Regions from separate parts of the Ensifer sp. Root142 genome, predicted to be linked through region 1. Evidence: riboswitches for the same ligand, from Rfam matches in the RefSeq annotation. Region 1 holds a riboswitch; the other holds the start of a gene.
The links. Region 1 has a riboswitch for FMN ahead of ASD52_RS32580 (DMT family transporter). Riboswitches for the same ligand answer to the same signal wherever they lie in the genome.
Positions count from the first base shown of each region.

Region 1 (14,978 bases):
CGTCAAGCATTGCGGCCGGACCTACGAAGAGGTTGAACAGACGCTCGATCGCGACCATTTCATGAGTTCCGACGAAGCGCTCGACTGGGGTCTGATCGACAAGGTCATCACGTCGCGCGAAGCGATCGAGGCTGCAGAGCAGGCGTGATAACGCGCTTTTGTGTCACGATAGATGCAATTGTGACACAATTGTAATGGTGAAAGGGCTTTATCGAGGGGGTAAAGCCGCTAAGATGACCCCTTAATGTTCTATTGAGCTGTGAAGACATAGGGTTCAGAGTTAGGTGGGAGAGTCGTTGCGGCCGAATCTTGGGCAAAATGCCCTGATACGGTGAGTACTCCCGGAAGCCCTCTTAATGCGGCGCAGGTCTTTGCGCGGGGCGAATTGAGTGGTCCGTGATATCTTTTCCGAAGATGTCCGGCGTGCTGGAAGGAAATGGAAATGAGCAAGGTCAGCGGTAGCAACGGCGGTGACTCGAAGAATACGCTTTATTGTTCGTTTTGCGGCAAGAGCCAGCACGAAGTCCGCAAACTGATTGCCGGACCGACGGTCTTCATCTGCGATGAATGCGTCGAGCTCTGCATGGACATCATTCGCGAAGAGAACAAGACCTCGATGGTCAAGTCCCGCGATGGCGTTCCGACCCCCCAGGAAATCATCAAGGTCCTTGACGAGTACGTCATCGGCCAGCAGCAGGCGAAGCGCATTCTTTCGGTCGCCGTGCACAACCATTACAAGCGTCTGGCCCATGCGGCCAAGGGCAGCGATGTGGAGCTGGCGAAGTCGAACATCATGCTCGTCGGCCCGACCGGTTGCGGCAAGACCTATCTCGCACAGACGCTTGCACGCATCATCGACGTGCCCTTCACGATGGCCGATGCGACGACGCTGACGGAAGCCGGCTATGTCGGTGAAGACGTCGAAAACATCATCCTGAAGCTGCTGCAGGCTGCCGACTACAATGTCGAGCGCGCCCAGCGCGGCATCGTCTACATTGACGAAGTCGACAAGATCTCGCGCAAATCCGACAACCCGTCGATCACCCGTGACGTTTCCGGTGAGGGCGTGCAGCAGGCGCTCTTGAAGATCATGGAAGGCACTGTTGCTTCGGTGCCGCCTCAGGGTGGCCGCAAGCATCCTCAGCAGGAATTCCTGCAGGTGGATACCACCAATATCCTGTTCATCTGCGGCGGCGCCTTCGCCGGCCTCGATAAGATCATCTCCGCCCGTGGCGAGAAGACGTCGATCGGTTTCGGCGCGACGGTTCGCTCGCCGGAAGATCGCCGCGTCGGCGAAGTTCTGCGCGAACTCGAGCCGGAAGATCTGGTTAAGTTCGGCCTGATCCCGGAATTCATCGGCCGTCTGCCGGTTCTGGCAACGCTCGAAGACCTCGATGAGGACGCGCTGATCCAGATCCTGTCCGAGCCGAAGAACGCTCTGATCAAGCAGTACCAGCGGCTGTTCGAGATGGAGGACGTCGAACTGACCTTCCACGAGGACGCGCTGCGCGAGATCGCCCGTCGCGCCATCGTGCGCAAGACCGGCGCCCGTGGCCTGCGCTCGATCATGGAAAAGATCCTGCTCGACACGATGTTCGAGCTGCCGACGCTCGAAGGCGTTCGCGAAGTCGTGATCTCCGACGAGGTGGTGAAGGGTGCGGCGCGGCCGCTCTACATCTATTCCGAGCGCTCGGAAGAGAAGGCGAACGTTTCGGCCTGATCGCAGGCCCACAGATCGGACCTGAAAAAGCCCGCCTCGTGCGGGCTTTTTCATGGCCTTGCACTTAGTTGTTGAGATGGCTTGCGCGGGGGACGATTTAACAATTCGGTTGTTGCTAAAGTGTCTTAACAACGCAATGATGTGACGATTCAGTAGAGGGCCTCGGCCGTTGCATATCCTTGAAGCCTCGTTTTCCGTCGCAAGGTACGCAACAGCAATAAAGCGTAGTCAGAAGGACCCGGCCACTGATGGTGGATGTTGCGGCGAGCCTTGAAAAGGACTCTCTAGCACTCCACTTTCATGTGGAAAATATGACAACCGGGAGTGCCGCTGTGGCTCCCGGGAACGGGCCCGAAATCGGGACGGAAAGGAAATGACATGACGAGCAAAACGTCTCCGGCGACTGAAAGCGCGACCTATCCGGTCTTGCCGCTTCGCGACATTGTAGTCTTCCCGCACATGATCGTGCCGCTCTTTGTCGGCCGTGAAAAGTCCATCCGTGCGCTTGAAGAAGTCATGGGGACCGACAAGCAGATCATGCTTGCCACCCAGATCAACGCGACGGACGACGATCCGGAAGCCTCGGCGATCTACCAGGTGGGCACGATTGCCAATGTCCTGCAGCTCCTGAAGCTGCCCGACGGCACCGTCAAGGTGCTGGTCGAAGGGCGCACGCGCGCCAAGATCGACAGCTACACGCCGCGCGAAGAATTCTACGAAGCGTCCGCACAGGCGCTCGACGAGCCGGAAGAAGATCCGGTCGAGATCGAGGCGCTCAGCCGCTCGGTCGTCTCCGAATTCGAAAGCTACGTGAAACTCAACAAGAAGATTTCTCCGGAAGTCGTCGGCGTCGCGAGCCAGATCGAAGATTATTCGAAGCTTGCCGACACCGTCGCATCGCATCTATCGATCAAGATCGTCGAAAAGCAGGAAATGCTGGAAACCACCAGCGTGAAGATGCGCCTGGAAAAGGCGCTCGGCTTCATGGAAGGTGAGATCTCCGTCCTGCAGGTGGAAAAGCGTATCCGTTCGCGCGTCAAGCGCCAGATGGAGAAGACCCAACGCGAGTACTACCTCAACGAACAGATGAAGGCGATCCAGAAGGAACTCGGCGACGGTGAAGACGGCCGCGACGAGATGGCCGAAATCGAAGAGCGCATCGCCAAGACCAAGCTTTCCAAGGAAGCGCGCGAAAAGGCCGACGCCGAGCTGAAGAAGCTGCGCCAGATGAGCCCGATGTCGGCGGAAGCAACCGTCGTGCGCAACTATCTGGATTGGCTGCTTGGCATGCCGTGGGGCAAGAAGTCCAAGATCAAGACCGATCTGAACCATGCCGAGGAAGTGCTCAACGTCGATCACTTCGGCCTCGACAAGGTCAAGGAGCGCATCGTCGAATATCTCGCCGTCCAGGCCCGTTCGACGAAGATCAAAGGCCCGATCCTGTGCCTCGTCGGCCCTCCGGGCGTCGGCAAGACTTCGCTTGCCAAGTCGATCGCCAAGGCGACCGGCCGCGAATACGTGCGCATGGCGCTGGGTGGCGTTCGTGACGAAGCCGAAATCCGCGGTCACCGCCGCACCTACATTGGCTCGATGCCCGGCAAGGTCGTCCAGTCGATGAAGAAGGCGAAGAAGTCCAACCCGCTCTTCCTGTTCGACGAGATCGACAAGATGGGCCAGGACTTCCGTGGCGACCCGTCCTCGGCTCTGCTGGAGGTGCTGGATCCAGAACAGAACTCGACCTTCATGGATCACTACCTTGAAGTCGAATACGATCTGTCCAACGTGATGTTCATCACCACGGCGAACACGCTGAACATTCCGGCGCCGCTGATGGACCGCATGGAAGTGATCCGTATTGCCGGCTACACCGAAGAGGAAAAGCTGGAAATCGCCAAGCGGCACCTGCTGCCGAAGGCGATCCGCGATCACGCGCTGCAGCCGAAAGAGTTTTCGGTCACCGACGGTGCGCTGATGGCGATCATCCAGACCTACACACGCGAAGCCGGCGTTCGTAACTTCGAGCGCGAACTGATGAAGCTCGCCCGCAAGGCGGTAACCGAGATCATCAAGGGCAAGGCCAAGGCAGTGGCAGTCACTGCCGGCAACATCCAGGACTACCTTGGCGTACCGCGTTATCGTCACGGCGAAGCCGAACGCGACGATCAGGTCGGTGTGGTCACAGGTCTTGCCTGGACCGAGGTCGGCGGCGAACTGCTGACGATCGAAGGCGTCATGATGCCCGGCAAGGGCCGCATGACCGTCACCGGCAACCTGCGCGACGTGATGAAGGAATCGATTTCGGCGGCGGCATCCTATGTCCGCTCGCGGGCGATCGACTTCGGCATTGAGCCGCCGCTGTTCGACAAGCGCGACATCCACGTGCACTTGCCGGAAGGCGCGACGCCCAAGGATGGCCCGTCGGCCGGTGTTGCCATGGCAACAGCGATCGTCTCTGTCATGACCGGTATTCCGATCTCCAAGGACGTGGCGATGACGGGTGAGATCACCCTTCGCGGCCGCGTGCTGCCGATCGGAGGACTGAAGGAAAAACTGCTGGCGGCCGTTCGCGGCGGCATCAAGAAGGTGCTGATCCCCGAGGAAAACGCCAAGGATCTCGCCGAGATCCCGGACAACGTGAAGAACGTGCTGGAGATCATCCCCGTTTCGCGGATGGGTGAAGTGCTCGAGCACGCTCTGGTCCGCGTCCCGGAGCCGATCGAATGGGACCCGGCAAATGAGCCGGCAACCGTCGCCGCGGTTGATTCGCAGGACGAAGCGGGCGCTTCCATCGCCCACTGATTGACAGGACCGGGCGGGTGCAATTGTGTTCCCGTCAGGCCCATTTGGCAGAAAAACAAGGAAGACCGGCCTCTGGCCGGTCTTTTTTGTTGTAAAAGCATGCTGCAAGCCTTGCATTCCAAGGGATTAGGCGCAATTGGGAATGGCAAGACGCGGGCGATGCGCAAGCCGCCGCGGCTTAAAAACACAGTCGTTTCGAACCATTTTGAAAGGGGTGGAAACATGAACAAAAATGAGCTCGTGTCTGCCGTTGCTGAGAAGGCCGGACTTTCCAAGACCGACGCATCTTCCGCAGTTGATGCAGTTTTCGAGACCATCCAGGCTGAACTTAAGGACGGTGGCGACATTCGCCTCGTCGGTTTCGGCAACTTCTCCGTTTCGCGTCGCGAAGCCTCCAAGGGCCGCAACCCGTCCACGGGCGCTGAAGTTGACATCCCGGCACGCAACGTTCCGAAGTTCACGGCCGGCAAGGGCCTGAAGGATGCCGTTAACGGCTGATAGGTTTGCTTGACGGCCGGATACGAGGCCGGCCGTCCAAGTCTTGAAGGGTTCGGTTCACGCCGGACCCTTTTGCGTTTCGGCTGCCCTTGCAGCAGCGCGGTCTTTGGTCTACGGCTCAGCCCTGTTCTCAGGGCGGGGTGAAACTCCCCACCGGCGGTAAGGGCTCAGCGCCGCGCGTCAAATATGACGCGCAACGGACGCTGTGACACTTGAAAGCTGCTGCATAATTTTCTCCTTAAATCGGATTGGATTTAAGGAATTATGCAGCAGGCCCAAGCCCGCGAGCACTTCAGGCGCTGTCGTGTCGGAAGGTTAGCAGATCCGGTGCGATTCCGGAGCCGACGGTCACAGTCCGGATGAAAGAGAATGATCGTGGGTGCGACGGGCGGGCGGTCCGTCGTCGCATCCTGCGCTCATGTGTCCTGATTTGTGTAGGTCCCTGTTTGCGGATGAAGGACATGAGCGAGACGACCCAAGCACTTTTCACCTCCCGTGCCATGGCCGGTGCGGCCTGGATGATACTGGCCGGCGTCGCCTTTGCTCTCCTGAATGTCGTCACGCAATGGATGACGATGCAACTCGGCTTTTCCGCCACCTCGACTGCCTTCTGGCAATATGCATTTGCACTCGTCTTCTCCCTGCCGTTCCTGTTTCGCGCCGGCCTGTCGGCCATGCGCACCGATTACCCCTGGCGTCACGTCATTCGCGTTGCCTTTGCGGCGCTCGGCGTAGGGGCCTGGGTTTCGGGCCTGGCTTCTGTTCCGATCTGGCAGGCGATCGCGCTGGTGATGACATCGCCATTTTTCATCATTCTTGGTGCGCGGCTCTTCCTGGGCGAACGCGTTGGTCCGGCACGCTGGGCAGCGGCGGCAGTCGGCTTTGCCGGCGCCACGATCATCCTGCAGCCCTGGTCGGAAAGCTTCACCTGGGCAGCGCTGCTGCCGGTTTTCTCGGCGCTGCTCTGGGGGGCGGCGTCGCTGATCACCAAGAGCCTGACAGGCATCGAGCGCCCTGAGACGATAACGGTCTGGTTGCTCGTGCTTCTGACGCCGATCAATGGTGTGCTGGCGCTGTCGGCAGGGTTTGTCGTGCCGAGTGGAACTATCCTTGCGCTATTGGTGCTGGCGGGGCTTTTGACCGTGGTGGCACAGTATCTGTTGACGCTTGCCTATACCGTCGCAGACGCAGCGTATGTGCAGCCTTTCGACGATCTCAAGCTACCGCTCAACGTTCTCGCCGGCTGGCTCGTCTTCGGTTATGCGCCGAGCGGCTATCTGTGGCTGGGGGCGGTCCTGATCCTCGGCGCCTCGCTTTTCATCATGCGCAACGAGATGAAACGCGAGCGCGCGACCGCGTAAGACAACGCTGCACAACAAAGGCGCGAGACTGTCATGCGCCTGTCATCGCCATCCCGCAGAACCCCCTTGTTTTGAATATTCGACATGGGGGATTTTTCATGACCATTTCATCATGCAGAACGGCACTTGCCGCCATACTTCTTGCGTCCGTTGCCTTTCCGGCTGCCGCCGAACCGGTGTTCAATCGTATTGCGTCCTTCGCCGTTGCCGACAATCTGCCGGAGGGCGATGCCCGCAAGGACGCGACATCCGCGGAAATCATTACCGCCACCGAAGACGGCAATACGCTGATCTATTCCGATAGCCCGGGCAAGCGCATCGGCCTTATCGATATCACCGACGCCAAGGCGCCGAAGGCGGCCGGTATCGTGTCGTTCGATGGCGAGCCGACCTCGGTAACCGTCGCCGGTACCAAGGCCCTGATCGCGGTCAACACACGCGAAAGCTTCACCAAGCCTTCCGGCTTTCTCGCTACCGTCGACGTTGCCTCGAAGAAGGTCGAGTCGACCTGCGATCTCGGCGGCCAGCCGGACTCCGTCGCGGTCAACAAGGACCGGACCATTGCTGCGATCGCGATCGAGAATGAGCGCGATGAAGAGGTCAACGACGGCAAGATCCCGCAGATGCCTGCCGGCGACCTGGTGATCCTGTCTCTGAAGGATGGTGGTGCCGATTGCGCGACGATCAAGCACGTGACCCTCACCGGTCTTGCCGAGGTTGCAGGCGACGACCCGGAGCCGGAATTCGTGTCCTTCAACGGCAAGGACGAGATTGCGCTGACGCTGCAGGAGAACAACCACATCGTCATCATCGACGGCAAGTCGGCGACGGTAAAGACGCATTTCTCCGCTGGCGCGGTCGACCTTAGGGACATCGACGCCAAGCGTGACGGCGCTATCGCCTTCATGGACGAGCAACCGGGCCGCAAGCGCGAGCCTGACGCCGTCAAGTGGCTCGACGACAATCGCATCGTCGTCGCCAACGAAGGTGACTATGAGGGCGGTTCGCGCGGCTTCACCATCTTCGATACGGCCGGTAAGGTCCTGTTCGAATCGGGTGCGAGTTTCGAACACGAGATCGCTTCGATCGGCCACTATCCCGAGAAGCGCTCGTCGGCCAAGGGCGTCGAGCCGGAAGGCCTCGAGGCTGCCAAGTTCGGCGAAGACAATCTGTTCTTCGTGCTTGCCGAACGTGCATCCGTCGTCGGCGTTTACAAGGACACCGGCGCCGAGCCGGAACTGCTGCAATTGCTGCCGTCGGGCATCTCGCCGGAGGGTGCCGTCGCGATCCCGTCGCGCAATCTGCTTGCGACCGCCAACGAGGTCGATCTCGGCGAAGACGGCGGCGCTCGCTCGCATGTGATGATCTACGAGCGTGGCGAAGGTGAAGCCGCCTATCCGCAGATCCGTTCGGCGGACAAGGATGGTCTGCCGGTGGGCTTCGGAGCCTTGTCGGGCCTCGCAGCCGTTGCCGACAAGCCGGGCTTCCTGCGCGCAGTCAACGATTCGGTTTATGCATCGCAGCCGACCATCTTCACCATCGATGCGACGCAGAAGCCGGCGTTGATCACCGAGACGCTTCGGATCACCCGCGATGGCGCCCCGGCACAGAAGCTCGACATCGAAGGCATCGCCAATGATGGGGAAGGGGGCTTCTGGCTCGCTTCGGAAGGCAACGCCGACAAGCTCTACAGCCACGCGCTGCTGCGTGTGAACAAGAAGGGCGAGATCAAGAAGGAGATCGCCCTGCCCGAAACTCTGCGTGCAGGCGAGAGCCGCTTCGGCTTCGAGGGTGTAACGGTTGTCGGCGAAGGCGACGATCAGGTTCTCTGGATGGCCGTCCAGCGCGAATGGAAGGACGACGAGAAGGGCTTCGTCAAGCTCGTCTCCTACAAGCCGTCGAGCGAGGAATGGGGTGCTGTGCGTTATCCGCTCGAGAAGGCGGATGGCGGCTGGGTCGGCCTGTCGGAAATCTCCGTCCACGGCGATTATGCCTATATCATCGAGCGAGACAACCTGATCGGCCAGGCAGCCAAGCTGAAGAAGCTCTACCGTGTCGCCCTTGCCGACCTGAAGCCGGCAGCCCTTGGCGGCGAGCTTCCTGTCGTCAAGAAGGAAGAGGTTCGCGACCTCCTTCCCGATCTGAGGGCCCTGAAGGGTTACGTCGTCGACAAGGTCGAAGGCTTCACCGTCGATGCCGCCGGCAACGGCTATGTCGTCACCGACAATGACGGCGTCGACGATTCCTCCGGCGAGACACTGTTCTTCTCCATCGGTGCCATCGACGCGATGTAATCGTCGGGCCAGGAGAAAAACGAAAGAGGCCGGGACATGACGTCCCGGCCTCTTTCTGTTTCGGCTATCTGTAAAGGCTGGGGGAAGGGCGGGCCTAGCGAGCGACCGCAATCTGTGCTGCTTCGGCCTCATCCTTGCGCTTGCGAATTTCGTCGGTCTTGTCGACGAGTTTGCCGACGATATCGAAGAGCTGACCGAGCTCCTTGTCGTCGAGCGCGGAGAAGATCTCCTCGATCAGCTGTTTGCGCGGGTGTTCGGCTGCCTCCAGGATCACGCGTCCCGTGTCGGTGATCGAGACGATCTTGGCGCGGCGATCCTCGGGATCGGGTTTGCGCATCACCAATCGGTCGCGCTCGAGGCCGTCGATCGCTTCGGTGACGGTGCGCGGCGCAAAGTTCAGCGCGCAGGCGATATCCGTCGAGCGACAGGGGCCGAGCTTGCTCAGGAAGAACAGGAATTTGCTCCGCGCCAGCGAAACGCCTTCCTCCGTCATCGACTCGTTCACGAGCCGGTGGACGCGGTGATAAAGCTCAAACAGTCTGTCGGAAACTTCGAATGTCTTCTTCATGATCATCGTTGGAAAATTGTGAGGTGCCATGTCAAATGGCAGCAACATTATTGATAGTTACAATTGCTACATTTGTCGACTAAAACCTCTGCAATTTCACGGTAACGACCTCCGCAAGCAAGAAACGGCCTCCGTTTCCGGAGGCCGTTTCACTTGTAGTGCCAAGAATTTCACCCGTTCGGACTATGCTGCCCGGCGCGATGAGCCGGTCCAAGGCGCGTAACCGTGGCCCGAATCCTGGGCCAATGTGAAGCGAGCGATCAGTTCGCGAAGACGGCCGGCCTCCTGTGCCAGCGTCGCGCTTGCGGCGTTCGCCTCTTCGACCATTGCGGCGTTCTGCTGGGTCACCTGGTCCATCTGGTTGACGGCGGTGTTGACCTCGGAAAGCCCGGCGGACTGTTCCTGTGCCGAAACGGCGATCGCGTCCATGTGCTGGTTGATCGTGACGATAAAGCCTTCGATCGTGCGCAGAGCCTCGCCGGTTTCACGCACGAGTTTGACGCCGCTCTGCACTTCCACCGCTGAATTGCGGATCAGGTCCTTGATCTCCTTGGCGGCATTGGCCGAACGCTGTGCGAGTTCGCGCACTTCCTGGGCGACGACGGCAAATCCCTTGCCGGCATCACCGGCGCGCGCTGCTTCCACGCCGGCATTCAGCGCCAGCAGGTTGGTCTGGAAGGCGATTTCGTCGATGACGCCGATGATGTTGGAGATTTGGCTCGACGAATGCTCGATGCGGCCCATGGCGTCGATTGCGCCGGAGACGATGGCGCCGGACTTGTGGGCGCTTTCGTTTGCCTGGCTGGCAATGGCGCGGGCTTCGTTGGTGCGCTTGGACGAGCTGCCGACATTGACCGTGATCTGGTCGAGGGCGGCTGCCGTTTCTTCCAGCGACGCGGCCTGCTGTTCGGTGCGACGTGACAGATCGTCGGCGCTCTGGCTGACTTCGCGTGCACCGCTGTCGATGCTGCCCGAGCTGGAGGAGACGGCAGCCAGTGTATCGGCCAGCTGGGCAACGGCCTGGTTGAGGTCGTGACGCAGCTGTTCGAAATCCGGTGCGAAAGGTTCGTTGAGCTGGAAGGCGAGATCGCCGGCCGCCAGGCGGCGAAGACCGGTTGCAAGGCCGGCTGTCGCTTCCTGCAGACGGAGCTGTGCGGCCGCCTCGGCCTCTTCGGTCACGCGGTGACGCTCGGCCTCTGCCTGCGAACGCTGGACCTTGGCATCTTCCTCGAGCTGAAGATTGGAGATGGCCGCCTCGCGGAAGACCTCGACGGCGCGCGCCATCTCGCCGATCTCGTCCTTGCGCACGCCATAGGGAATGGCGGTGGCCGTATCGCCATTTGCGAGACCTGCCATCGAGCGGGTGATGATCTGGATTGGACGGGCAATGCCGCGGATTGCGTAGAAAATAGCGCCGAGGACGATGAGAGCCGCAACCGCGATGACAGCCATTTCGATCATACGGATCTGGTCGTGCGTGGTGGAGCTGTCAGCAACGGCAGCGTCGGCGCCGGCCAGATTGAGCGCGCGCATTTCCTTGATCGCCTGGTCGACCTGCTGTTCCCTCTCGCGCATCTCGACCTTGAACACGCTTTGCGCCTTCATATTCTCGAGATTGTTGGAGAGCTTGACCATGCCGGCGGAAACCGAGAGGTAGGCCTCATAGGCGCTCTTGACCTTTTCAAGTGCTGCCTTGTCGGCGTCGTTGACCATCAGGGCGGCGTATTCGTCCGAAAGCTTGTTGAAGCCATCTACGGTTTCGCCGATGACCTTCTCGGCCGCCTTCTTCTCGAAGGGGGTCAGCGAGATCAGGTGCCGGGCAAACGACATGCGTGTGTCCGAAAGCTGGGTTTCCAGTGCGCGCGAGAGCGAGACACGCGGCAGCCACGTGGTGGCAATCTCGTTGTTGCGCTCGTTCATCATCTTGATGCCGCCAAGCGAGGCGACGGCCAGAACGGTGACGATGAGGCCAACCATCAGGAAAAGGGCAATAAGGGTGTGTGATATCTTTAGGCGCGACATGAATAACTCCGGAGGAACGGCGTCCGTAAAAGCTTGTGCATGAATAAGTCGTTCCGGCTCTTGATCGTCATGACGGAGCGGATGCCGAAGCAGGGAGTCATTCCTGTGCTTGGCCGCACGCAAAATGCAGCCGAGCGGAACCTAGCCAACAAGTTCTTACAAAAGCGCTAATCGATTAAAGTGAGTATAATCTGATATTTGCACATAGGGGCGCGCGCTTTTGCGGCAGAACGTTTCAAGTCGAAACTCCAGTCATTACGTATGAGCGCTGGCTTTACTTAACTGCCCTGAAATAACGGCGAGTGACGGGCGCATCCGCGTGGATGACGGTGTCCGGCGCATTGACGGGTGCTGCTCCCACGGGCCATGGTCGGCCATGTCCTTCCGCTTCGTTCACACCGCCGATCTTCATCTTGATTCCCCGCTGCGCAGCCTTGCGCTTCGAAATGCCGAGCTCGCCGACATCGTGCGCGGTGCGACCAGGCAAGCGCTTGTGAGGATCGTCGATCTTTGCCTTGCCGAAGAGGTCGATGCCTTGCTGATCGCCGGCGACCTTTATGATGGCAGCCAGACCTCGATGAACACCGCGCTGTTTCTCGCTGGCGAACTGCGCCGGCTCGACGAGGCCGGCATCCGGGTCTTCATCATCCGCGGCAATCACGATGCCCAATCGCAAGTGACGAACGAGCTGACGCTCTCGCCATCGACACACGTCTTCAAGGGCCGCGGCAAGGCAGTCCTCGCAAAGACGCTGGAGAGCGGCCGCGATGTCTATATCCATGGTGTGAGCTTTGCGAACCCCCATGCGTCGGAAAGCTTGCTGCCGTCCTTTCAGTCACCGGTCGCCGACGCGATCAATATCGGCATGTTGCACACGAGCCTCGCCGGCGCTGCCGGCCATGACCTCTATGCTCCCTGCAGCGTGGCGGATCTCCAGGCGCACGGCTTCGACTATTGGGCGCTCGGCCATGTCCATCAGCGTCAGGTCCATGCCAGCGAACCTTTCGTCGTCATGCCGGGCATGCCGCAGGGGCGCGACATCAACGAAGCCGGCAGCAAGGGCGTGACGTTGGTGACGGTGACCGACGAAGGGCGGGTTTCGATCGAGGAGCGGGCAATCGGCCTTGCCACCTTCGAGCGGATCAGCCTTGACCTCACCGGCGTTTCCGAGTGGGGCGATATGCTTGATACGGTCGGGAACGCTTTCTTGCAGTCGCGCGAGACGACCGCTGCCGACAATGTGATCTTCCGCCTGACACTGACTGGCGCGACGCCGCTTTCCTGGCGCATGCGCCGTGATGGCGATCTGCTCCGGGCCGAGATCGACAATGTGGCTGCGGGCAACGGCGGCTGCTGGGTCGAGAAAATCGAGCTCGATTGCCGCAGTCCTGGTGCAGAGGCGGGGGCGGTTATGGCTGATCCGGTCGACGAACTGGCGGCCCTTGTCGGCAGCGATGTCCTGCCGGCCCACGGTTTCCGTCAGGAAGTGCGCTCTGCGGTCGAGGAATTGCTGCAGCAGTTGCCGCCGGACCTGCGCCAGGTTCTGGCGCCGGATGAGGCGGCGGTCGAAAGACTGGCGTTCGATGCCGGTGTCTCCGGTGCTGCGGAGGTGCTCGCACACCTTCATGGCAATGCAGGCGAGGGTTCACGCTGATGCGGCTGCGCGAACTCGACCTGGTGCGGTACGGCAAGTTTACCGAGCGGCGCCTCGACTTCGGTCCGGCGATATCAGGTAGGCCAGACCTGCATATCGTTTACGGCCCGAACGAGGCCGGCAAGTCGACGCTGTTTTCGGGCTTCCTCGACCTGCTCTTCGGCATCGAGCATTACAGCTCCTACGGCTTTCTGCACGCCTATCAGACGATGCGGGTTGGCGGCACGATCGAGGCGGCCGGCCGCACCCATCAGGCCTTCCGGATAAAGCGCAAGACCAACACGCTGGTCGGTGCCGACGATCAGCCGTTGCCGGACAATCTGTTTTCCGCCGCGCTCGGCTCGATCGACCGCGCGACCTACCGCATGATGTTCTCGCTCGACGACGACAGTATCGAGCAGGGAGGGGAGGCGATCCTGAAGAGCGAGGGCGAACTCGGCTCCCTGCTCTTTTCCGCCAGTTCAGGTCTGCCGGACAGCGCTGCGATCCTGTCTATCCTGCGCGCCGAGGCGGATGCCTTCTATCGACCCCAGGCACGCAAGCATCAGCTTTCCGAGCTGAAGGCCGAACTCGATGCGTTGAAAGTCGAGCGCAACGGGCTGGACGTCAATGCGCGTGAATATGCATCGCTGCGCAAGACGCTTCTTGCCGCCCGCGAGCGCCACGACGCGGCCATGGCGCGGCGCGTCGAACTGCGAGTGGAGCGCGATCGCCTGCGAGCGCAGATCGATGCCTTGCCGCTCTTCCGGCGCCTGTGTGGCTTGCGCATTGATCTGGCAAAGGCGCCGGCCTTGCCGCCAGCGCCGGCCGAGTGGGCCGCAGAACTGCCCGCACTGCGACGGCGCGACATCGAAATTGCGACCAGGTTGCGTCAACTCGCGGACGAAAGTCGCCGTCGGCAGGAAGAGCTGGAGGTCCTGCCGCATGACAAGGCGGCCCTCATCCTGGTGGAACGTTTGAACGCGCTGCAGGAGACGGCGCTCGATGCGCGTTACGTCACAGCCGCGCGCGACATGCCCGCACGGATCGACGAACTGTCGCGGACAAATATCGAAATTTCTGCCTGCCTCGTTAGGCTCGGCGAGCGCGGCGACCAGGATCCGGCATCGCTGCTGTTGCCGACGGCCACAGGCGCTCGCCTGCAGGAACTCTCACGGCGGCATTCCGCGTTGCAGGAGCGTGCGGCATCGGCTCGACAGGAGGCGGATGGGGCAAAACGGATGGAGCGGGAGGCGACAGACGAGCTGGCGCGGCTGCAGGCCGAACGCAGCTCGGCCATCGATCCGAGCGCGTTTGTCGAGCGCTTGCGGCGTGTTCGGCAGGATGATTGCTCCCTGCGCCTGCAGGCCACCCGACAAGTGCTCGAACGCCTGGATGCAGAGCTTGCCGACAAGCTGGCGGCTTTGAAACCCTATTCAGGCAGCGCCGATGATCTGCTTGGCCTGACTGTGCCCGCTGCCGGCACGATCGAGACCTGGCGACGCGACACGGCGGCGCAGGACCAAAGGCGCCTGCGCCTTGCCGACCGCGTCGCGAGCGAAACTGAACAACTGGCCGGAGAGGAAGCTCGCCTCGCGGCCCTGATTGCTTCGGGCGGCGCCCTTGACGACCGGGCGTCCATCGAGATTCGCCAGCAGCGACAACACGCCTGGGAGCGGCACAAGGTCCGGTTGGATGCGACGACTGCGGAAATCTTTGAGGACGCGTTGGGTCGCGACGACGATGCGACGGCATTGCGGCTCGCCGAGGCAGCAAAGGTCGCGGATATGCGCTCGCTCGCTTTGTCGATCGCCGAGCGCCGGGCGCGTCTTGATGAGCTTGGGCGACAACAATGCTCGCTCGCCGAGGAGGCGTCTGCACTTGCACAGGCGGTCAAAGCAACAGCCTCTGCAAGCGGTTTACCTGACGTCACGCAGTTGACGCAGCTGGAAGCCTGGCTCGTGTCCCGGCTCGCGGCGCTCGATGTCCGCACACAACAGCGTTCTACGCGGCTGGAGCTCGATCGCGCCCAGGCCGACGAGAATGACGCGCGCGATGTTCTGAAGGATTCACTTGCCGAGAT
Region 1 is NZ_LMFK01000047.1:84,192-99,169, reverse strand. It holds gene clpP (ATP-dependent Clp endopeptidase proteolytic subunit ClpP) at 1-148, shown strand, start outside; gene clpX (ATP-dependent Clp protease ATP-binding subunit ClpX) at 443-1,720, shown strand; gene lon (endopeptidase La) at 2,099-4,519, shown strand; gene hupB (DNA-binding protein HupB) at 4,742-5,017, shown strand; FMN riboswitch at 5,140-5,392, shown strand; gene ASD52_RS32580 (DMT family transporter) at 5,479-6,378, shown strand; gene ASD52_RS32575 (esterase-like activity of phytase family protein) at 6,477-8,672, shown strand; gene ASD52_RS32570 (MarR family transcriptional regulator) at 8,767-9,240, opposite strand; gene ASD52_RS32565 (HAMP domain-containing methyl-accepting chemotaxis protein) at 9,424-11,262, opposite strand; gene ASD52_RS32560 (exonuclease SbcCD subunit D) at 11,639-12,916, shown strand; gene ASD52_RS32555 (AAA family ATPase) at 12,916-14,978, shown strand, end outside.

Region 2 (14,978 bases), on a different contig from region 1:
GAAGTCGGACTACGCCAACTCGGTCGCCATGGCCGGCGACCCGCGCGCCTCCAACCAGGCGGTTCAGGCCGTCTACGCCGCCGGCCTCGCCGCTGGCGAAACCGATGCCGTCAAGGCTGGTGAAACGGGCCTCGGCTTCTTCGCCGAAGTCAACAAGGCCGGCAACTTCGTTCCGGTTATCGGCAAGTCCGCCTCGCTCGCGCAGGGCTCGACCCCGGTCGTGATCGCCTGGGACTACAACGGCCTTTCCTGGCGCGACAGCCTCAACGGCAACCCGCCGGTTGAAGTCGTCGTTCCGGCTTCGGGCGTCGTCGCCGGCGTCTACGTCCAGGCGATCTCGGCCTACGCGCCGCACCCGAACGCGGCAAAGCTGTGGATGGAGTATCTTTATTCCGACGAAGGTCAGCTCGGCTGGCTGAAGGGCTATTGCCACCCGATCCGCTTCAACGACCTCGCCAAGAACGGCAAGATCCCGCAGGAACTGCTCGACAAGCTGCCGCCGGCAGCAGCCTACGAAAAGGCTGTCTTCCCGACGCTCGAAGAGCAGGCCAAGGGCAAGGAAGCGATTACCACCAAGTGGGATAGCGTCGTCGGCGCAAACGTGCAGTAATATCCATGACTTCCGCCTCTCCGCGCCTCGGCGCGGGGAGGTTTCCCTAAAGCGCGTCACGATCACCAGGATTCGCTTGCTGCGCTTTAAGGTCTTGTTTTTGCGCATGTCGTTGTCGCAAACCGCAACACGCTTTTGCGCGACATGGTTTAATCTCGTGCACAATTCCTTAGCTCGGTATCGATCTAAGGAATTTTGCAGCAAATCAAAGCGCTAAGGCGATCTTTGTGCGTTCATGCGGACGCGCAAAGGTCACTGCAAGCCTCGGGACAGAAAGCCTATATGAGCACCGCTTCACCGACCTTGATCAGCAAGCGAGCCGTCATCGACTGGCTCGGCATTGCCCCCTTCATGCTTTTCGCGCTGCTGTTCCTGATCATCCCGACGCTTTATCTCGTCACCGGCGCGTTCCTGACGCCCGATGGCAGCTTTACCTTCAAGAACATCGGCGATCTGTTCACGCCCTCGATCCTCAGCGCCTACTGGATCTCGATCCGGATCTCGATCGCGTCCTCGATCGGCGGCGCGCTGATCGGCTTCTTCCTCGCCTGGGCAATCGTGCTCGGCGGCGTGCCGACCTGGATCCGCTCGGGCCTCCTGACCTTTTCGGGCGTCGCCTCGAACTTCGCCGGCGTGCCGCTCGCCTTCGCCTTCCTCGCGACCCTCGGGCGCACCGGCCTCGTCACCGTCTTCCTGCGCGAATGGTTCGGCTTCAATCTCTATTCGACCGGCTTCAACCTGCTGTCGTTTTTCGGATTGACCATCACCTACATGTATTTCCAGATCCCGCTGATGGTGCTGATCCTGACGCCGGCGCTCGATGGTCTGAAGAAAGAATGGCGCGAAGCCTCTGAAATCCTTGGCGCCTCGACCTGGCAGTACTGGCGCATGGTGGCGCTGCCGATCCTGTGGCCGAGCCTGCTCGGCACCACGCTCCTGCTGTTTGCCAACGCCTTCGGCGCGATCGCCACGGCCTATGCCTTGACCGGGTCCTCGCTCAACATCGTGCCGATCCTGCTCTATGCGCAGATCCGCGGCGACGTGCTGCACAATCCGAACCTCGGCTATGCGCTGGCGCTCGGCATGATCGTCATCACCGGCATCTCGAACGTTCTCTATATCTGGCTGCGTATGCGCGCCGAACGGTGGCAGAAATGAAAGCACAACGTCTCGGCGCCTGGATCGCCATCGCCATCGGTGCAAGCTACTTCATCATCCCGCTGCTGGGCACGCTGGAATTCTCGCTGCGCATGCGCCGCGGCGAATACTCGTTCGACGCCTATCGCTCGGTCTTCTCCGACCTGCAGTTCCGCGAGACCTTCGGCTATTCGATGATGATGGCCGTGTTGACCATCGTCTTCGGCATGCTGCTGGTGGTGCCGACCGCCTATTGGGTCCGCCTTCGCCTGCCGCAGGTGCGCCCGATCATCGAATTCATCACCCTTCTGCCGCTGGTCATCCCGGCGATCGTCATCGTCTTCGGCTATCTGCGCCTCTACAACTCCTCGTCGTGGATCCCGCTGACCGGCTCGATCTCCGGCACCAATGCGCTGTTGATGTTCTCCTACATGACGCTGTCCCTGCCCTACATGTACCGGGCGGTCGATACCGCGATGCGGGCGATCGACGTCCGCACGCTGACGGAAGCCGCCGAAAGCCTCGGCGCCAAATGGCCGACGATCCTGTTTCGCTGCATCTTCCCCAACGTCATGAGTGGCGTGCTCTCCGGCGCCTTCATCACCTTTGCGATCGTCATGGGCGAATTCACCATGGCCGCGCTGCTCAACCGCCCGGCCTTCGGTCCGTACCTGCAGCTCGTCGGCGCCAACAAGGCCTATGAGCCTTCGGCGCTCGCGGTCATCGCATTCGCCATCACCTGGCTCAGCATGGGTCTGATCCAGCTCGTTTCCCGCATCCAGAAATCCGCTCCGGCCAAGGCTTGATCACATGGCATTCCTGACACTGAACAATATCCAGAAGTCCTTCGGCCCGGTTCAGGTCGTGCACAACTTCAACATGGTCATCGACAAGGGCGAGTTCGTTTCGTTCCTAGGCCCGTCAGGCTGCGGCAAGACGACGATCCTGCGCATGATCGCCGGCTTCGAGACGCCGTCGGGCGGCACGATCACCATCGACAGCAAGGACCAGGGAACGCTGAAGCCCAACCAGCGCAACATCGGCATGGTGTTCCAGGCCTATGCGCTGTTTCCCAACATGAACGTCAACGACAACGTCGCCTTCGGCCTGAAAGTCGCCGGGGCGCAGAAGTCGGAGATCGATACACGCGTCAAGCAGATGCTGAGCCTGATCAAGCTCGAGCACCTGGCCGACCGCTTCCCCTACCAGCTTTCCGGCGGCCAGCAGCAGCGCGTGGCGCTCGCGCGCGCCCTCGCCGTCAAGCCGCAGGTGCTGCTGCTCGACGAGCCGCTGTCGGCGCTCGACGCCAAGATCCGCGTGTCGCTGCGCGAGGAAATCCGCCAGATCCAGCAGCAGCTCGGCATCACCACTGTCTTCGTCACCCATGACCAGGAAGAAGCCCTGTCGATCTCCGACCGCATCGTCGTCATGAATTCCGGGCGAGCCGACCAGATCGGCACGCCGTTCGAGATCTACAACACCCCTGCGACCCGATTCGTCGCCTCCTTCGTCGGCACGCTCAACATCATCGAAGCCAAGGTCGCCGACCCGGCCGCCGGTGCTGTCACCATCGGCAACCAGCAGGTGTCGCTGAAGGAGCCGATCGCCGGCATGAAGGGTGGCGACAACATTTCGCTGGCGCTGCGCCCGGAGGCAGGCTCGATCGCCGACAGCGCCAGGGGCGACACCGCGCTGACCGGCGAGGTGGTTTCGACCAGCTTCCTCGGCTCGGTCATCCGCACCAAGCTGCGCATCGGCGGCGACGTCATCTCCTTCGACATGTTCAACGACCCCGGCCTGACGCCGCCGGCCTTCGGCTCGAACGTCACGCTCCGCTTTGCCGCCAAGGACCTGCTCGTCATCCGCGAGTAGATCTCCAGCGTCCCCCTACAGCGCGTGCGTCTTGTTACGCGCAAAGGTCGCTGTAGCGCTTTGAAGTGCTGCATGTTTTTATCCCTAAATCGAATAGGATTTAAGGAAACATGCAGTAGCTGCCTTGCACATGCCGTGGAGAGATTGCCTGAACCGTCGAATGAAAAACAGCGCATTTTGCACCGGCGGCCGCCATGACTAAAGCGCAGCCGAGTGCGTTCGTCACCCATATCCACGAAGAACTCGCGGATATCGGTCCCGTTGACATAGGCCGCTTCTTCGGCGGTTGGGCCTATCTTGTCGCTGATCGCCAGTTCGCCATCAGCATCAAGGATCGCCTCTATTTCAGGGTTGATCAGCCCCTGAGAGATGCGCTTCTCAGCGAAGGATGTCAGCCGTTCACCTACAACAAGGGCGGCAAACCGGTGGTCGTGCACCGCTACTACGAAGCACCGGTCACTTGCCTTGATGACAGGCAGGCGCTGCTCCATTGGTCCGCACGCGCGATCGCCGCCGAAGACGAAGCCCCGCGTCGCGTCCGCAGATAAATGTCTCGTGGCGGCGACGCGGCACGCGGCCGAGGTCAGACTACGGCGGCTCCCGACGGGAACAGATTTGTCCGGGAGCGATACGGCACGGAAAAAATCTGTCGCGATTTCCCGGATTTTCGTCGCGTCATGCGTTTGACCAGGCACGGCCGATCTATATAGTCGCTCTTGTTCTCAGGGCGGGGTGAAACTCCCCACCGGCGGTAGCGATCGAAAGATCGAAGCCCGCGAGCGCTTCGGAGGTCTACTTCGGAGGTCAGCAGATCCGGTCAGATTCCGGAGCCGACGGTCACAGTCCGGATGGAAGAGAGCAAGCAGGAACGTGGACCCCACACCGGGGTTTCGCGCGCGTGCATGTTCGCCCGACGGGAAAATTGGAAACGCCAAACCCTGGAAGGCTTGAGACCATGACTATTCTTTCCCACCCCACCGCCAAGATTGCGATTGTCCGTGCCCGCTGGCACGCCGACATCGTCGACCGCTGTGTCGATGCCTTCGTCGCCCAATGGACGAAGTTCGGCGGCAGTGCCGCCGACGTCGAGATCTTCGACGTGCCAGGCGCGCTGGAAATCCCGCTGCACGCGCAGAAGCTTGCCAGGACCGGCCGTTACGCCGCGATCCTCGGCACCGCCTTCGTCGTCGATGGCGGCATCTACCGCCATGACTTCGTCGCTGGCACGGTGCTCGACGGTATGATGCGCGTCCAGCTCGATACCGACGTGCCGGTGCTGTCGGCCGTGCTGACGCCGCACAATTTCCAGGAAAGCGCGCCGCTGATCGCCTTCTTCCGCGAACACTTCGTCGCCAAGGGCGAAGAAGCCGCCAATGCCTGCGCCCAGATCCTCGACGCCCGCGCCAAGCTGGCGCTGCTCAACGCCTGATCTGCTGGCGGGCCGCAAGCCCGCGCCGTATCCGGCCGCCACCCCTCATCCGGCCTGCCGGCCACCTTCTCCCCGCCTGCGGGGAGAAGGCTAGGGTGAGGGGCAAGGCTCGCTCAGCGCTCCGATGCGCAACCATCGAGCCGCTTCGCGGCGCCTGCTTGAATCAACCTCTGAACCACCTGAATCAAGCCGCCAGCAACAGCCGGCAAACCGCTGTTTCGAATAGCCAATTCCCGGCGTTCAATGCACCGGCTCTGCCTCATCAAGGCACCGTTCCAGCGCCGCCATCCGGTGGCGATGACCGACCGCCTCGAAACCGACGACGGTCACGAACGGCGCAAACATCAGAATGATCAGGCAGATCGCCATGTCGACGCCCGCCATCGCGGCCGCGATCGACGCCGCAAGCAGCAGCATCGTGCCGGCGAGCAGCCAGGCATGAAGCGGTTCCGACTGCCGCAGCAGATAGGCATACATGCCGTAGACCAGAGCGATATAGGCCGCGACCGGGACCGCCACCGTCAACACGGTCGCAAGCGACCCGATATGCGCCTTGTGCTCGATGTAATAGGCGGCGACATGCAGGCCCGCACCGGTCGCAACGATCGCGGCGAAAATGAACATGTGACCATAGCCCCAGACGAAGGAGCGTCTGCGGTGCACGTGCAGGACCTCGGCACTCGGCAACAGGAAATAGATCCACCACATGCCGAAGGTAAGCCCGGTGCCCGCAAGGCAGACGAGCGCCACGTCGAGGTTCCAGCCCTCCCCATCCACCACCGCCGTGATCGAGGCGACCGTGCCGACGACGCCTTCTCCGAGCGCGATGATTGCCAGAAGGCCGTAGCGTTCCGCAATATGGTGGGCATGCCAGGGCGTGCCGCCATGCCGCGTCTCGGCGATATAGGGCCCGAGCATCTCGATGACGGTGAGCGCCACGACCATGGCGAAGGTGACAACGATCGAGAAGTCGACGAAGATCTGCACGACCCAGCCGAGTTGCGCAACCGTGATCGCTACCACATAGGTCATGCAGGCCTGCCGTCGTGCCGGATCTTGGCCGGCGGCGCGCAGCCACTGGAAGATCATCGCCACCCGCATGACGACGTATCCGAGCACCATCACGCCATTGTCGAGATGGGCACCCTCGTCGACCGAGCGGAACATGGCGGGAAGGCCGATCGCCAGGATCAGCACGCCGACCATCTGCACCATGGTCACGCACCGGAACACCCAGTCGTCGGTGTCATAGGCGGAAGCAAACCAGGTGAAATTGATCCAGGCCCAGCAGATGGCGAAGCTGGCGAAGAAGAAGCCGATCAGCCCCGCCTTGAAATGTCCTTCGGCCATCAGATGCGCAAGCTGCGATGCCGCAAGGCTGAAGGCGATGACGAAGGTCAGGTCGAACAGAAGCTCGAGCGTCGTGGCTGTGCGGTGGTGTTCGTGCGTGTCGCGGCCGCTCATGCGCGCCAGGCGGTGGCTTCCGGCATGCGGCGGTGTCGTTGGGGCGTCGGGCATGGGGCGGCATTCCTCGCTGACGTGACGATATGCAAGCATGTTCAAATATTTACAGAAGCTTCGTCAAGCCGGCAGTGCCCCGGCGGTCTGCCAAAACACCCGACAGCGCCGCGCCTCAAACATGACGCGCAAACGACGCTGAAACGAATTAGGCAGTGGCAAATCAGGAAAAGACGCCCGGCATCTCTGCCGGGCGTCTCGCCGCGATGCGCGAGGGAGGATCAACGTGCATTGCGGTATTAGAGCATTTCCAGGAAAAGTGCGAATCGGCTTTCCGCCAGGAAATGCGTAAAAACAAAGAGATAGAGCGGGTCTGTGGCTCCGTTTAAACCGGAAACGCTCTAGCAGTTGGCTCGCTTACTTCGCCGCGTCGAGACGATCGATCGCGTCGACATTGCCGGCCGACGGGCCGTTCGCGTCGAATTCGGAGGCGAGCCAGGTATCAACGATCGACTTCGCCAGCTCCGGCCCGATGACGCGCGCGCCCATGGTGATGATCTGTGCGTTGTTCGACTTTGCCGCCCGCTCAGCGGAATAGGTGTCGTGGGTCAGCGCGGCGCGGATGCCCGGCACCTTGTTGGCCGAGATGCAGACGCCGATACCGGTGCCGCAGAACAGGATGCCGCGCTCGTTGTCGCCATCGACGATGGTCTGCGCCAGCTTCTGCGACAGGTCGGCGTAGAAACCGGACTGGCTGAGGTCGCTGACTTCGAGGTCGGCCTTGCCCTTGAGATGGGCGGCGATGACGTCGAGCAAGGGCTTGCCGGCGCTGTCTGCTCCGATTGCGATCTTCATGATTGTTCCTTTCCGTCTTGTTGATCTGCGGGGTACGAGGGCTCAGATCGCCTTCGAGACGCGCTGCAGAATGTCGAGATAGCCATTGACGTCCCAGGCGGAGCGGCCGATGAACAGGCCGTCGATGTGCCCCTGGGTGATCAGTTCTTCGCAATTGCCGGGATTGACGCTGCCGCCGTAGAGGACGGGAACGCGCACGCCGAGCGCGCCTTGCGCCACGTCGGCGATCCGCTTATGGCGCTCGTCGGCATAGTCTGATGTTGCCGGAATGCCGTTGACGCCGATGGCCCAGACCGGCTCGTAGGCGAGCAGGATCGTCGCCTTGCGCGCGTCGCCTTCCAGCAGTTCCAGCGCGCCTTCAACCTGCCGCTTCAGGACGGCATCCGCCTCGCCCGCCTCGCGCTCGGCGAGCGTCTCGCCAATGCAGATCAGCGGCACCAGGCCGTGGCGCACCGCCGCTGCCGTCTTCAGGCCCACGGTACGGTCGGTCTCGCCGAAGTGCTCGCGCCGTTCGCTATGGCCAAGCTCGACCACATCGAGGTTGCAGTCCCTCAGCATCACCGGCGAAACCTCGCCGGTCCAGGCGCCGGCGTCGTCCCAATGCATGTTCTGCGCACCGACCTTGACGCCCGTTTGCACGAGCCGTTCCTTGACCTGTCTGACGGCGGTAAAGGGTGGAATGACGAAACGCTGGATGCGCTCGTCGCGCGCTCCGTCCGCTGCGGCCAGCCTCTCGGCAAAGACCATGGCCTCCGCCAGCGTCTTGTTCATCTTCCAGCTTGTGCCCACCCAGAGCTGCGGCTTGTTCATGCTTTCTCCGATGCTTTTCGATTGTCGACCGTCACCAGGGGGATTCCGGCCTCGCGGAGCGTCGCGGCATGCTCATCCGTCACCTCGGCGCCGGTCAGCACCGCATCGAAGGCGTCGAGCCCTGTCAGGAAATGCAGGGCGGAACGCCCGAACTTGTCGTGATCGACCATGAGATATTTGCGCGCCGCCGACTTCACCATCAGCCGCTTGGCCTGCACGACCTCCTGGTCCTGGTGGAAGGCTGCCGTTCCCGCGACTGCGGAGCTGGAGAGGAAGGCGATATCGACGCGCAGCGAGCGCAGCGCCTCTTCGGTGACGATGCCGAAAAAGCCGTTGAACTTCTTGCTGTACTGGCCGCCGAGCGCGATGACGTTGATGCCGGGCGCACCGGACAGACCGGTGATGACGCCGAGGTTGTTGGTGATGACGGTCAGCGGCCTGATGTCCCTGATGCAGCCGGCAATCGCGCCGGCCGTCGAACTGTCGTCGATGAGGATGCTCTGCCCCGGCTCGATCAGGCTCGCCGCATATTCGGCAATGCGGTTCTTCTCGGCGGCGGCAATCTTCTCGCGGTAGCGGAAATCGCTTTCGAACTGCGGGCTCGACTGGATCGAAGCGCCGCCATGCACCTTGCGCAACAGGCCAGCCTGTTCGAGATCGTCGAGGTCGCGATGCACCGTCATCTTGCTGACGCCGAAACGGAGTGACAGATCCTCGACGGACGCCGTGCCGGCCTCCATCAAAACATCCATGATCGCCTGTCGCCTGTCTTCCGGCTTCATCGTCATCCGCCTCGATCCCGATGCCGCGAGAGCGCGACATCACACCTGAGAAGATAACACCTTTATGTTATATTTCAATCTAACTAATGATACTTTGTGATATTTCAGTGTGATTTTGATGATCGGTTGAACCCGGTATCGATGTAGGGCTCCCAGAACTCCACGGATTCGCGGATCATCTCCACAACGTTGTGGTCGGTCGGTTCCCGCTCGCGGAAGGACAGCTCCAGGCAGATCTCGTTGTCGGTGCCGCCGCCGGCCTTGACCGCATCGATCAGCTTCTCCGGCGTGATGCGGCCATCCCGGTTGTAGGCAGCGGTAAACGGCCAGTGCCCGCCCTTGTTCATCGACGACTGCTTGATGTGGATGATCGGCGAGCGCTCGGGAAATGCGCCCGCCCAGGCATAGGGGTCGATGTCATCGGGGTCGTCGGAGGTGACGTCGCCATGGTCGATATCGACCATCATCTTCATTGGGAGCGGCAACTCCGCCTCGGCGAGCCGCCGGTCGAGCGAGCGGCACTCGGCGATCGTGTGGCCGAACTCGCGCCCGACCGACATCGGTTCCCAGAACACATAGGAAAGACCGGCCGCCTTGCCGTGTTCCGCCACGTCGCGCCAGCAGTCGATGGCGATCTTCATCATCTCCTCGCGCCGGGCCGGGTCGTCATAGTCCCTCAGCGTGAAGATCGCAAACTGCGTGCCCATGCCGGATGCGCCAAGCTCGGCGGAGATATCGGCAAAGGTCTTGAACCAGTCGACATAGTAGCGTCGCACATCCGGGTCGGGGTGGCCGAAGTGGTTGAGCCTGCCATAGGGCCCGGTCATGCCCGAGGTGATCCTGACGCCGGTGCGGCTAAGCGCTGCCCTGAACTGACGGATGGTCTTGGAGATCGTTGCCGCCGGCCAGCCCGGATTGACGAACTCATGCGTCAGCTGCACGTAGCCGATGCGGATCTGCTCCCCGATTGTCTCGATCAGATCATCAGGCTCGGCAAAACGATTGACCAGCGGATTGGTGTTGAGCGACAGCGTGAAAGCCAAGACCGTACTCCTGACTACCAGAGAAATTTCGGGAGGATGAAATCGGGCGTGGCGCCATGCTCGGCAAAGAGTTTTTGCCGCTCCTTGTCGGAGGCATGCTCCAGTATCCCGGTGGTCACCAGCGCCGACTCAAGGCCGGCACTTGCCGCCCCGGCGATATCGTGTTCGATGCTGTCGCCGATTGCGCAGACGCGCGACGGATCGGGATGACCGAGAAAGTCGAGGGCAAAATCGTAGATGTCGGCGAATGGTTTTCCGATCCAGCGCACCGTGCCGCCGAGTTCCTCGTAAAGCTCCGCAATCCGCCCAGCCCCGAAAGCCATTCCGCTCTTGGTCAGCATCACCTTGTCGGGGTTGGTGCAGAGGCACGGCACGCCGCGCCGTGCCGCAGGCGCCAGCAGCGCCTCATAGTGCGACAGCGGCAGGACATCGCCTTCGCTCGCAGCCAGAAGCACGAAGTCCGCATCCGCGCCATCTTCGGTGCGCTCGAGGTCGAGCCCGGTGAGCGGCGACAGATCGCCGTCGCGGCTGACCAGCAGGCACTTTTTCGGAGGCCCGCTTGCCTGCCCGCCTTCCTTTTTCAGGATCTGCCACGCCACTTCGCCCGAGGTCAGGAACCAGTCCCAGCTGCCGGCGACGAAGCCGAGATCGACGAGACGGCGGTCGTTTTCCGCCGAGCGCTTGCCGGAATTCGAGAGAATGATGATGCGCTTGCCCTGATTCTTCAGCCGCACCAGCGTTTCGGCAGCACCAGGATAGGGCCTGCGGCCGTCGCGCAGCACGCCGAACTGGTCGATCAGAAAGGCGTCATAACGATCGGCGATATCGCCGAGGCCTGAGATGACAGTACTCATAACACACCTGCCTGTCTTGCACCGGCAAGCGCCAGCCGCGCCGTGCCGGCTGCGGCCTCTTCCGAACGTACCGTCAGGAACGGCACGCCGAGCTTGCGCGCGCGGATTGCCGACCACGCCGCATTTCTTGCACCGCCACCGACGGTGCGTATGGAACCGAGCTTGGGTCCGCCGAACGATGTCAGCCTGTGATAAGCAAGGCTTTCGATACCGGCGATGCCTTCGAAGATTGCCTTCAGAAACATCGCGTCATCCTCGGGTCGCGGCGTCAGGCGTGGCTCAAGATTCGGATCGGCGATGGGGAAGCGCTCGCCGGGCTTCGTCAGCGGGTAATAGTCGAGCCCGCTATCGACAGCCGGATCGATGCGGGCGGAAAGCTCATCGATGCGCTCTGCGGAAAAATACTCGGCCAGAACAACGCCTCCCGTATTCGATGCGCCGCCCGCCAGCCACATGTCGCCGATCCGGTGGCTGTAGAGGCCATATTCCGGGGCAAACAGCGCCCGGTCGGAAAGCACCTTCACCGTCAACGTCGTGCCGAGTGCGCTGACGCCATCGCCCGGACGATCGGCACCGGTCGCCAGAAACGAGGCACAGCCATCGGTCGTGCCGGCGACTAAAATGACATCCGGCGTCAGGCCGAAGGCTTCGGCTGCGGCCGCCGATATCGTCGCAACCGGCGCACCGGCCGGCAGCACCTCCGGCAGGAGATCGATGCGCGCGCCAGTTCGTGAGATCCACTCCGGCCAGCACCGCGCCACCGGATCGTAGCCGGTCTTCAAGGCATTGTTCTCGTCGGAAACGTCGTAGAGCCCGGTAAAATGCCCGGCGAGCCAATCGGCCTGATGGATGACACGGAAGACATCCGGCACCGATTGGAACAGCAGCACCTTGGCAAGACCGGAGGTTGCCCCGTGGGCGGCACTTTCCTTCGGTGCATGGGCGGCAATTGCGTCCAGCATCGTCCGGTCGGAAACCGGATCGTTGTACATCATCGGCGTGGCAAGCGGCGCACCGTCGGCGGAAACGGGCAGCATCGTGCCCGAGGTTCCGTCGATGCTGATGGCGCGGATCCGTCGACGATCGACCGCCTCGAGCACCTCGCCAAGCGCCGCCCGCACCGCCTTCCACCAGCCGACCGGATCGCGGTGGTCATCGGAAAAAGCGGCGAGCTTGGCCGCACCAGAGGCGACGATCGTGCCGTCAGGCACCATCGCCACGGAGCGCGCGCCCGACGTGCCGATATCGATGCCGACAACAAGGGCGTTCTGATCTCCACTCATTGCAGCGCCTGCCCTGCCCGGTTGAGCTTCTGGCGATATTTCTCCGCGTCCCAGCCGAGCAGTTCGGCGTTCTCGGCATCGCTCAGATAGCGAAGACGCCCATTTGCGGGAATGCGGGCCGTCACGTCGGCAAGGCAGCGCGCCATGGCGAGCGCGCCTGCGGAAATGGTCTTCTCGACCAGTACCCCCTTGCCGGGAAACAGCAGAAGCGGCGGCAGGGTTTCGCCACGTTCATTCCTGGCGGTCTCGATCGAAACGGCGGTTTCGCCCGGCGCGGCGATGACGGACCCCTTGCCGAGGAAGATGACATGGTCGGGATAGAGGCTGCCGCCGGCAGCAATCCGGCAGCTTTCGAGGTCGGTTGCGACCGCATGCAGTCGTGCGTCGTCGGGCAGGCAATAGCCACTGTCGACCGCAAGGCGGGACAGTGCCGCGAGATCGGCTGATGGCGCCGCCCGTCGCTGCGTCGTCAACCGGCGGGAGACCTCGGTCAGAAGGATTGCCGCATCGGCGACGGTCTCGGCGGCAACTGCAAGGCCGTGATTGCCGAGGATCAGCACCGACGTCTTCTCCTGCAGCCGCTCGGCGATCGCCTTGGCAAGCGGCAGCCCCGGCCGCGCATAGGGTACGAAGACATGCGGGATACCCGTCAGGCGTTCGGCAGCGATGGCCGCACCGATCGTCTGCACGGCGGTCGCGATGGTTTCGACGCAATGGACATGGATCACCACCTTCTGCGGCATCAGCGCATGTACCGTCGTCTCGATCGACGGCCTGAGGCCGGAAGGGTTCATTTCGGAGATGACGAAGTCCTGGGCTTTCTCGGCCGCGGGATCCATGCGATCCAACGCTTCGAGCAATGGGTCGAGCGCCACCGGCACCATGACGTCGCGCTGGCGCGCATGGGCAAGCCAGAGGCCGGAGGCCTTGATCCAGAGCGTGCCGACCTCCTTGATCGACGTGTTTCCGCCCGCCCCCTGCACCAGCAGCGGGTCGGCGCCGACCCGCGCCGAGATATCAAGCAAGGCCTCCAATTCCAGACTGCGCATTCCCACTCTCCTTCAGGCCGCCACTTGCTGGCGTTCCAGCCAGCCGGCGAAAGCCAGCCTCTCGGCCTGTGTCATGTGCAGGCCGTGTTTCGTCCGCCGTTCCAGTAGGTCTTCAGCCGTCGACGCCCATTCGTTGTCGATCAGGAAGCGCGCCTCGCGCTCGCGAAACAGCGGGCTGAAGACAGCGCCGAGGTCTTCGAGCGATTTGGCATTGCCGATCAGATCGTGCGTGCGCGTGCCGTAGAGCCGCGCGTAATGCTTGGCGAGGTCGGCCGTCAGCCAGCGATAGCGCGCCTTGAGATCCCCAAGAAACTGCTCGAAATCGGCATTGGCCATGTCGCCACCCGGCAAATGCGCCTTGGCGGTCCAGGCCGCACCCATCTCAGGGAAGAACGGTTTCAGCCGCTCGAGCGCATGTTCCGACAGCTTGCGGAAGGTGGTGATCTTGCCGCCGAAGACGGAGAGAAGCGGCGCCTGGCCGTTGGCCGCATCGACCTCGAAGATATAGTCGCGCGTCACCGCCGACGGGTTTTCGGCATTGTCGTCATAGAGCGGACGCACGCCGGAGAAGGAGTGGACGATATCGTCTTCGGTCAGTTGCTGCTTGAAGTAGCGGTTCACCGATTTCAAGAGATAGGCGATCTCGTTGCCATCGGCGGATACGTCCTCGGGCCGCCCCTCATAGGGGATATCCGTCGTGCCGATCAGCGCCAGGTCGTTCTGGTAGGGGTTGATGAAGATCACCCGCTTGTCCGGGTTCTGCACCAGATAGGCCTGCCGCCCCTCCCAGAATTTCGGCACGACGATATGGCTGCCCTTGACCAGTCGCACACTGCGGCTGGAATTGAGCCCGGCGATCCGGCCGATGACATCGTTGACCCATGGCCCCGCTGTATTGACCACGCAGCGCGCCTTGACCTCGGATTTCACGCCGGTGCGCAGATCCGTCATCTCCACCTGCCAGAGGCCGTCGACGCGACGAATGGCGCTGCAGGCGGTTCGGGTCAAGACGCGCGCGCCCTTCTTCTGCGCATCGAGTGCATTGAGCACAACGAGCCGGGCGTCATCGACCCAACAGTCGGAATATTCGAAGGCCTTGCGATAGTCCCGCTTGATCGGCGCACCCTCAGGCGCAGTGCTGAGATCAAGGCTGCGGGTGCCTGGCAGACGCTTGCGGCCGCCGAGGTGGTCGTAGAGGAACAGTCCGAGCCGCACGAGCCAGGCGGGCCTGTCGGCCGGATTGTGCGGCAGCACGAACCGCATCGGCCAGATGATGTGCGGCGCGGATGAGAGCAGCACCTCGCGCTCGATCAACGCCTCGCGCACCAGCCGGAACTCGTAATATTCGAGATAGCGCAGCCCGCCATGCACCAGCTTGCCCGAGCGCGAGCTTGTGCCTTGCGCCAGATCGTCCTTCTCGCACAAGAGGACCGAGAGCCCTCGCCCGGCCGCATCGCGCGCGATCCCCGCACCGTTGACGCCGCCGCCGACGACAAAAAGATCATATATTCCGGTCTCGGAACCCACGTTCTTGCCTCCCGTCATCAGCACGGATTGACCGGCGGCAGGCCGGCGATGTAGCGGCGCACCTCTTCGGCAGCCATCTCGGCGGCGTAGGTGACGGTGCGAACAGAAGCGCCGGCGATATGCGGCGTCAGTGTCACGTTCGGAAGCTGGAGCAGTGGCCAGTCCTCCGGCACCGGTTCGACAGAGAAGGTCTCGAGCATGGCCGCCGACAGGTGGCCGCTCACAAGGTTCTCATAGAGCGCGTGGTAGTCGCAGAGCGGCCCGCGCGC
Region 2 is NZ_LMFK01000001.1:81,717-96,694, reverse strand. It holds gene ASD52_RS00440 (ABC transporter substrate-binding protein) at 1-610, shown strand, start outside; gene ASD52_RS00435 (ABC transporter permease subunit) at 893-1,768, shown strand; gene ASD52_RS00430 (ABC transporter permease) at 1,765-2,553, shown strand; gene ASD52_RS00425 (ABC transporter ATP-binding protein) at 2,558-3,619, shown strand; gene ASD52_RS00420 (TfoX/Sxy family protein) at 3,814-4,167, shown strand; FMN riboswitch at 4,334-4,483, shown strand; gene ASD52_RS00415 (6,7-dimethyl-8-ribityllumazine synthase) at 4,575-5,048, shown strand; gene ASD52_RS00410 (low temperature requirement protein A) at 5,289-6,566, opposite strand; gene ASD52_RS00405 (RpiB/LacA/LacB family sugar-phosphate isomerase) at 6,924-7,361, opposite strand; gene ASD52_RS00400 (triose-phosphate isomerase) at 7,404-8,171, opposite strand; gene ASD52_RS00395 (DeoR/GlpR family DNA-binding transcription regulator) at 8,168-8,953, opposite strand; gene ASD52_RS00390 (TIM barrel protein) at 9,058-9,996, opposite strand; gene ASD52_RS00385 (TIGR01459 family HAD-type hydrolase) at 10,011-10,850, opposite strand; gene ASD52_RS00380 (FGGY-family carbohydrate kinase) at 10,847-12,133, opposite strand; gene ASD52_RS00375 (class II aldolase/adducin family protein) at 12,130-13,182, opposite strand; gene ASD52_RS00370 (glycerol-3-phosphate dehydrogenase) at 13,195-14,727, opposite strand; gene ASD52_RS00365 (2-hydroxyacid dehydrogenase) at 14,727-14,978, opposite strand, start outside.
Region 2: it holds a riboswitch for FMN, as region 1 does, so the genes downstream of both, ASD52_RS00415 (6,7-dimethyl-8-ribityllumazine synthase) here and ASD52_RS32580 (DMT family transporter) in region 1, are expected to answer to the same signal.